DNA from 3 places in the Streptosporangium sp. NPDC004631 genome. Region 1 is predicted to be linked to each of the others. Evidence: riboswitches for the same ligand, from Rfam matches in the RefSeq annotation. Region 1 holds a riboswitch; each other region holds the start of a gene.
The links. Region 1 has a riboswitch for cyclic di-AMP ahead of ACWEF2_RS02165 (hypothetical protein). Riboswitches for the same ligand answer to the same signal wherever they lie in the genome.

Region 1 (2,259 bases):
CGCCGCGTTCATGGCCGAGGTCTGGGCAGACTGGGTCCAGAAGGCCGATGCCGGGCAACTGGAGCTGCTCGACCCGTTCGGTCCGGGGTGTCCGGGACCGGCCCCGTCGGGCGAGCTCGCCGCCGACCCCGGCGCGGTCGCCGACTGGTACGCCGGGGTGATCGCCGAGCGCCGGACCCCGCTCGGGCTGGTCGCGGCCGACCGGGGTGCCGACGCGCTGGCCGTCATGGGGTGGCAGGGGGCGCTGAACCACAACGAGTGGATGGTCCCGCTGGCGGCCGTGGTGCGCAGCTGGGAGGACCGGTTCGGGGCGCGGCTGGTCGGCATGGGGTTCAACACCCTGGACCTGAGCGTCGCCGCGCCTCCGGTCACCCCGGAGCACGCCCTGCACGTCGCCGCCGAGCACTGGACGTTCTGTCCCGACAGCGTCATCTACAGCGCCGGGACGCTGATCGACTACGCCGAGCAGATCAGGGGGAGGAACGCCTGGTCCTTCTGGTGGGACTGACCGTCCGGGTCGCGGAGGCGGGACGGGCCGCACGGGTGAGGGCGGACCCGGCCGATTGGGCTCTCCGTGGATCCGTGGGCATATGCCGGGGCGGGCGGCGTCGTTGTGAGAAGGATCGGCGCACCGGCTGGGGGCGGCGGCTGCGACAATCGAGCGACTTGTTCGTAAAGCCCGTCTTCTTCGGGGATTAAGGGGAAGAAGCCGCAGGTCAGGTGGGTGATGACGATAAGATCATTAGGTAGGTTTCCTAATGGTTTCGCCGAACCTAACAGCGTGGAGTGAGGATGGTCAAGGCCTGGCCAATGGCTCTTTCTTGGCCGTTGAAGGTAGATCTTCTGGGGTTTTCATGGCTTTTGTTTTGCTTTGTCCCCATCTGGTAGGTAGTGTCCTAGTCGTTATCGGTCGGCGACTTGCCCTTCAGGAGAAGGAGCGGCCAACCGACGTCGAATCCCGAAGGCCCCCAGGGGGCCGCGGGAACCGGGGACCCACTTCATGGGGTGAATCCGCCGCAGGCCTGCGGCGGTAGGGCAACTCCAGCGCCCGAACCCGTCAGCTAACCCGGTAGACGAGATGGAGAGGAGATCCCCTTCATGGATCGCTGTATCGCCTTCGTCCCGGTGCCGCCTACCGTGTTCGTGCCGATCATCTAAGACTTCCTCGCCGCGCCCGGTCGCGGCACCACCTCGCATCGCGCCTCGCGTAGCGTCCGGCCCCTCCGGCTACGCCTTCTCTTCTCCGTGAGCGCGTACGCGTATACGCCCGTGTCTTCCTTGACCTCTTGTGCGGGCTGTCCTGTTCCCTCGCGAAAGAGTCTGCTTCCTATGCGTTTTTCCCCTCGTCTGCGCCATCACGTGTTCGCCGCCACCATCCTGGGTGCGAGCATCCTCACCTCCGCCGGCGTCGTCTCGGCACTCCCGGCCTCGGCCGACACCGGCTCCTCCTCGTCCGCCGACTCCGAGACCATCCTGCTCAAGGGCTCGACCAAGGCCTCCTACTTCTGGGACGACTCCTCAGGCCGGGCCGGGGACACCGGTCTGCCCGCGAGCGGCAAGCCCATGCAGAAGGGCATGATCGCGAGCCCGAGCTGGCCGCTGTTCACCGAGGGCTATGTCGTCTACAAGGGCAAGAAGGCCAAGTTCTTCGTCGGCGACCGAGGCCCCGGTATTCCCTCCAACAACGGTGTCATGATCGACCTTGACGCCAAGAGCTTCGCCGACCTGACCGGCGGCACGTTCAACCCCAGCACGCTGGGTGTGGACGGCGTCGGCGGCATGGGCCACATCAAGGTCGACTACGTCGTCACCAAGTGGGGCAACGGCGTGGGCAAGAAGAACCACCCCGTGGCGTTCGCCAGCGGCGCCTGGAAGGTCATGGACTCCAACCCGGCCGAGCCGCCGAAGGTCGTCCTCGCCGACCCGGCGCAGCCGAAGAAGGACCGGGAGGCCGACAAGACCGACCTCGCCGACGCGCCCGGGATCCTCATGCCCAACGGCGGCGTCGCCCCCGCGGCTCTCGCGCCGAAGGGCTTCCGGGACCTGAGCGGGTCACAGACCGCCCCCATCACCTCCGGCTCCGCCAACGCGCTGGCCGGCGCGGCGGGACTGGCCGCCGTGGGCGGCGCCACCTTCCTGATCGCCGGTCGTCTCAGCCGGTAGATCACGGAGCACCGCGCACCCCGGTGGATCACGGGCCGCCACATCCCGGTAGATCATGGGACGCCGCGCCCGGTGGGCCGTCAGGCGCCGCACTCC
Region 2 (2,259 bases), on a different contig from region 1:
CAGCGGCCGGACGGTCCGGCGCAGGCTCCGCGGGATCTGCGACCGCATCGGGGTGGCCACGGCGATCGAGGCCGTGGCCTGGGCCGCCCGCCGGCGACTGATCTAAACCCCGCCTCCCGGCCCGCTCCGGCCTTGAAGGCGACACCCCTACCCCGTGCCCCGTTTTGTCCCCGTGGTCGCCCCAGGGGCTCTCTCAGCCCGCCCCAGGGGCGGTTCTCGGCCCGCGCTCGGCCCGTGACCGACCCCGCACCCGACCCGCGCCCAGTTCACGGCCGGGTGTTCGCGGTCGGCCCGCGCCCGGTCCGCGGCGGGGTGTTCGCGCCCGGCGCCGCCGGGGTCCGCACCGGGTTCGCGCTCAGTCCGCGATACGCACACCACCGGCGAAGGGGCGGTTGTCGATCGTCGCGATGTGGATGACGTCACCGGTCTGGGGGGCGTGGACCATCAGGCCCGCGCCGATGTAGATCCCCACGTGGTGCAGGTCGCTGTAGAAGAAGACCAGGTCCCCGGGGCGCAGGTCGTCCCTGGAGACGTGGGTGCCCGCCGTCCACTGGTTGCCCGTGTAGTGCGGCAGGCTGATGCCGACCTTCTGGTAGGCCCACATCACCAGGCCCGAGCAGTCGAAGGAGTTCGGTCCCTCGGCGCCCCACACATACGGCTTGAGTTGCTGGGTGAGAGCCCACCGGGCGGCCTCGGCGGCCTTGCCGTCGCCCACGATCGGCACGTCGATCTTCACCCGGTTGCCCCGGGTGCTGCTCGCCCGGGACCGTACCTCCCGAAACAGGCTGCTCTCGACCTTGGCGACCAGGCGCTCGATCGTGGTGCGCCTGTCGCCGATCTGGTTGAGGAGGTCCTTGACCTCGGTGGTCCGGGCCTTGGCGCTCACCTGCGCGCTCTCCGCGGCCTTGATCGCCCGGCCGACCTGGGCGACCTCCTCGCTCTGCTGCTGCTGGAGCGCGTAGTTCGTGGTGGCCTGGTCGAGGAAGGCGTCGGGATCGGAGGACTGGCTGAAGGTGAGCCCCGGGCCCAGCCCGCCCGCCATGTAGCTGCTCTGCGCGAGCAGGGTGGCCTTGGTGCGCCGTGACTCCAGCTCCGACTCGCTGACGGCGAGGGTCTTCTCGGCGCTCTCGGCGGCGCGCTGGGCCTGCTTGAGCTTGACCCGCTCGCCGTTGTACTGCTCGGTGAGCGTCTCGATCTCGGTGTGCAGCTTCTCGGCCTGTTTGGCGAGCTGGCGGAGGCTGGGCTGCGGGTCGGCGGTGGCCGCCACGAGGGGGGTGCCGAGGGTGAGGGAGGCGAACGCCGCCCCGATGACCGCGAACCGGAACGACAGTCCGCGCGCCGCCTGTTCTCGGCTGCGGGCGTGCCTGCCCGCACGTCGTGCCCCACGGTCGCGCATGCGCTTCACCAACAGGCTCCTCTCTTGGCCGCCTACCGGGTTAGCTGACGGGTTCGGGCCGGAGGCAGCCCTACCGGATGCCGGTGGCACCTCGGATTCACCCCGGGGGACGTCGGGAGGGTGGGTCCCCGGTTCCCCAGTCGGGGGATTCGGCGGGTCAGCTCTTTACGTTGCTGACATCGAGGACGGACATTAGTGCAATTGGAGGTTCATGCTCAACCAGAACTGCAAAGTTGGTAGAGCTTTCACAACTGAAATGTCACGGTCAGGTCACATCATTTCATGATCGATATGTGTGTCACGCCGGCCCCGCGTCCCTCCTGGCGGAGGTGACGGGGGTCTTCGCAGGTCCGTGCGTGTGAGACGGGGGGATTCGGTCCGTCGGCGAAGATCTCGGCTCACCGTGGCAGGCGAGCTACGGTGCGTCATCCAACGGCTCCTGGACAGGGGTTAAGGCTGAGCCGTAAATAGGTGGTGACGAGGACGTACGCTGATCGGTCATGGAGCAGGTTGCGGAGCAGTCCCCGACGCCGGCCGTACGCCGCACCGGAGACGCGGGACGACGAGCGGGGACCGTGGACGGGGGAGTGGACGCGGATCGGGGATCGCCGAGCCGGCGGGAGGCCGGGGCGGACGCCATCGCGATCACGATCCGGCGTGCCCGCACCCCGGACGTGCGCGGCATCCGGCGGCTTGTCGACACCTACGCCGGGGCCGGTCCGCGCCTGCTGGAGAAGGCCACGGTCACCCTGTACGAGGACGTCCAGGAGTTCTGGGTGGCCGACAGGGACGGGGTCGTGGTGGGTTGCGGGGCGCTTCACGTCCTGTGGGAGGACCTCGCCGAGATCCGCACGGTCGCCGTC
Region 3 (2,259 bases), on a different contig from region 1:
GAGCGTTCGCCGCGGACCACGGTGGCGGCGCCGGGCCACAGGTCGCGGACCCCCTGCGACACCGGCCGCGCGTCGGCGGCCAGACCCGCGCCCACCAGCGTCAGCATCCCGGCGAGCACGGCACGGCGCCCTCTCGGGAGCGACATGTCAGCCGATGCTAGTGGACCGGCGACCGGCGGTCGCGTCCGCCGGGACACCGCCGGCGAACCGGGCCGGGGCGGTCGAGGAGAGGCGGCTCCACGATCACAGGCGTGATCGTGGAGCCGCCTCCTCTACCTGTTACCCATCTCCTCCGGAGCGGGTTGTGGTGTCACCACGTCCGGCCGGCTCCGGTCCGGCCCCATCGGCCACGGCGCGGACGGCACGGGCGGCGTTCCCGCGACCCGGCTCCGCGACGCGCCGAGAACGCCGTTCGACGTTGAACGGTCCGGACACCTGTCCCCCTCCACGGCGACCACGATGGGGTCAACTCTCCGGCTGTGCCCCGAACCGGATGGACGGGGCCGTGTCCCGCTGTCAGCCGCCCGGACGGACGGCTCCGGCGAAGGAGGACCTGTAGTAGCCCCTCAGCCTCACGATCCGGACCGTCTTGCCGCTGCTCGGCGAATGGACCATCCTGCCGTGGCCGACATACATGCCCACGTGGCCCTTTCCGTAGAAGAACAGCAGGTCACCAGGGTGCAACCTGCTCCATGAGACCTTCTTCCTGACGACGCGGTACTGGCTGTACGTGACCCTGGGGAGGGAGACGCCGGCCTTGCGCCACGCGTACTGGACAAGGCCCGAGCAGTCGAACGCGCCGGGACCGGTGGCTCCCCACCGGTACGGATCGCCGATCTGCCGCTTGGCCACCGATACGGCCTTCCTGGCCTTTGTCCTCTGCCGTGCGGCCCTGTTCATCGCGGTCTTGGCCGTGCGCTTGACGTGAGTCTTCGCCGTGCTCCCGACCTGAACCGCGGCCGCGCTGTCCGTCGCCGCCCCCGCCGCCGTGGGTCCCAGCGTGACCGCCCCGGTTGAGGCGGTCAACGTGAGGACAAACCCACCGAGGGAAAGACGAAAAAGGCGTGACAAACGAAGGTTATGCAGGGTGGTAGACAGGATTTCTCCTTGGGACTTCCACTGATGCCTACCGGGTTAGCTGACGGATTCGGGCTGGGAAGACGCCCTACGACACAGATATGTCGATTCACCCCTGACCGTAGGTTGACGGCCTATTGGTTCCCCGGCTCCATGCCTCCTGGCTGCACGAATTCGGCAGGTCACCGTGGTGGGGCGGACCCCTTGGAGGAACGGCGACCAATTGGATTTCTATCGGAAAGCCGGCCTGGGGGACCGACGCTCGGCGCGACGGTATGGCTTACTCGCCGCGACGCCAGAAGCTACTCTGATCATCACGTTTCGGCAAAGCCCTCACAAAGTTTAAAGATCAAATAACGCTTCTCGCGCCCACGGAAGACCTGCTCGGGGGCGACTTCATCGGTCGAATATGACTCTCGTCACACCCTCCGGATCATTATTCGGAAAGCGCCTCTCCTGTCGCGTACGTCACATCTTTGGCGACCTTCTCACCCTCCGCGTACGGCCCACGGGCCACTCTCGGCCCCGCCATGCCCACCCCGCTCTCCGGGATCGCCGCGAGGCCGCGCGCATCCGCCGGCCCTCAGCCGCGCTCAGTCCTCCCAGCGGAACGATCCAGCGGACCCTTCCGTGGAACGCTCCAGCGGCACCGGACGGGGCGCTGAGGGCCGAGCGGGGCGCTGAGGGGGCGGGCTCAGGGGCGGACGGCCCCGACCAGGCGGCGGCCGTAGGCCGACAGGGGAACGACCTTGACGACGTCCCCGGTCTGGGGGGCGTGGACGATCTTTCCGGCGCCCGCGTAGAGGCTCACATGTCCCAGCCCCTCACTGAAGATGAGGTCACCGGCCTGGAGTTCGCTCAGGGAGACCTTGCGGCCGGCCCCCCAGCTCCACTGCTCCCAGGTCGTGCGGGGGAGGCTGACGCCTCCGCTGCGCCAGGCCGCCTGGACGAGGCCGGAGCAGTCCCAGCCTCCCGGGCCGGTGCCGCCGTACTGGTAGGGCTTGCCGACCTGGGCGAAGGCGAAGCTCAGCGCGGCCCGGGCGTTGCCGGACGCCGGGCCGTTGTACTGGATCCCCGAGCTGTTGGGGTTGCCGGTCCTAAAGGCGCCGAGATCGCGCAGCACCTTCGTCTGGAGCTTCACCATCCTGTCGGCCTTGGCCTTCTCCTCGGCCAGCTCGTCAC

Region 2: linked by a shared signal. The riboswitch ahead of ACWEF2_RS15270 (C40 family peptidase) and the one ahead of ACWEF2_RS02165 (hypothetical protein) in region 1 are both predicted to bind cyclic di-AMP.
Region 3: linked by a shared signal. The riboswitch ahead of ACWEF2_RS12945 (C40 family peptidase) and the one ahead of ACWEF2_RS02165 (hypothetical protein) in region 1 are both predicted to bind cyclic di-AMP.

What each region holds. Positions count from the first base shown of each region.
Region 1 covers NZ_JBSGCR010000002.1:108,893-111,151, forward strand. The annotation lists gene ACWEF2_RS02160 (DUF4253 domain-containing protein) at 1-508, shown strand, start outside; cyclic di-AMP (ydaO/yuaA leader) riboswitch at 940-1,091, shown strand; gene ACWEF2_RS02165 (hypothetical protein) at 1,330-2,163, shown strand.
Region 2 covers NZ_JBSGCR010000012.1:176,123-178,381, reverse strand. The annotation lists gene ACWEF2_RS15275 (LuxR family transcriptional regulator) at 1-106, shown strand, start outside; gene ACWEF2_RS15270 (C40 family peptidase) at 356-1,396, opposite strand; cyclic di-AMP (ydaO/yuaA leader) riboswitch at 1,411-1,561, opposite strand; gene ACWEF2_RS15265 (amino-acid N-acetyltransferase) at 1,897-2,259, shown strand, end outside.
Region 3 covers NZ_JBSGCR010000010.1:69,296-71,554, forward strand. The annotation lists gene ACWEF2_RS12940 (hypothetical protein) at 1-146, opposite strand, end outside; gene ACWEF2_RS12945 (C40 family peptidase) at 517-1,026, opposite strand; cyclic di-AMP (ydaO/yuaA leader) riboswitch at 1,109-1,267, opposite strand; gene ACWEF2_RS12950 (NlpC/P60 family protein) at 1,772-2,259, opposite strand, start outside.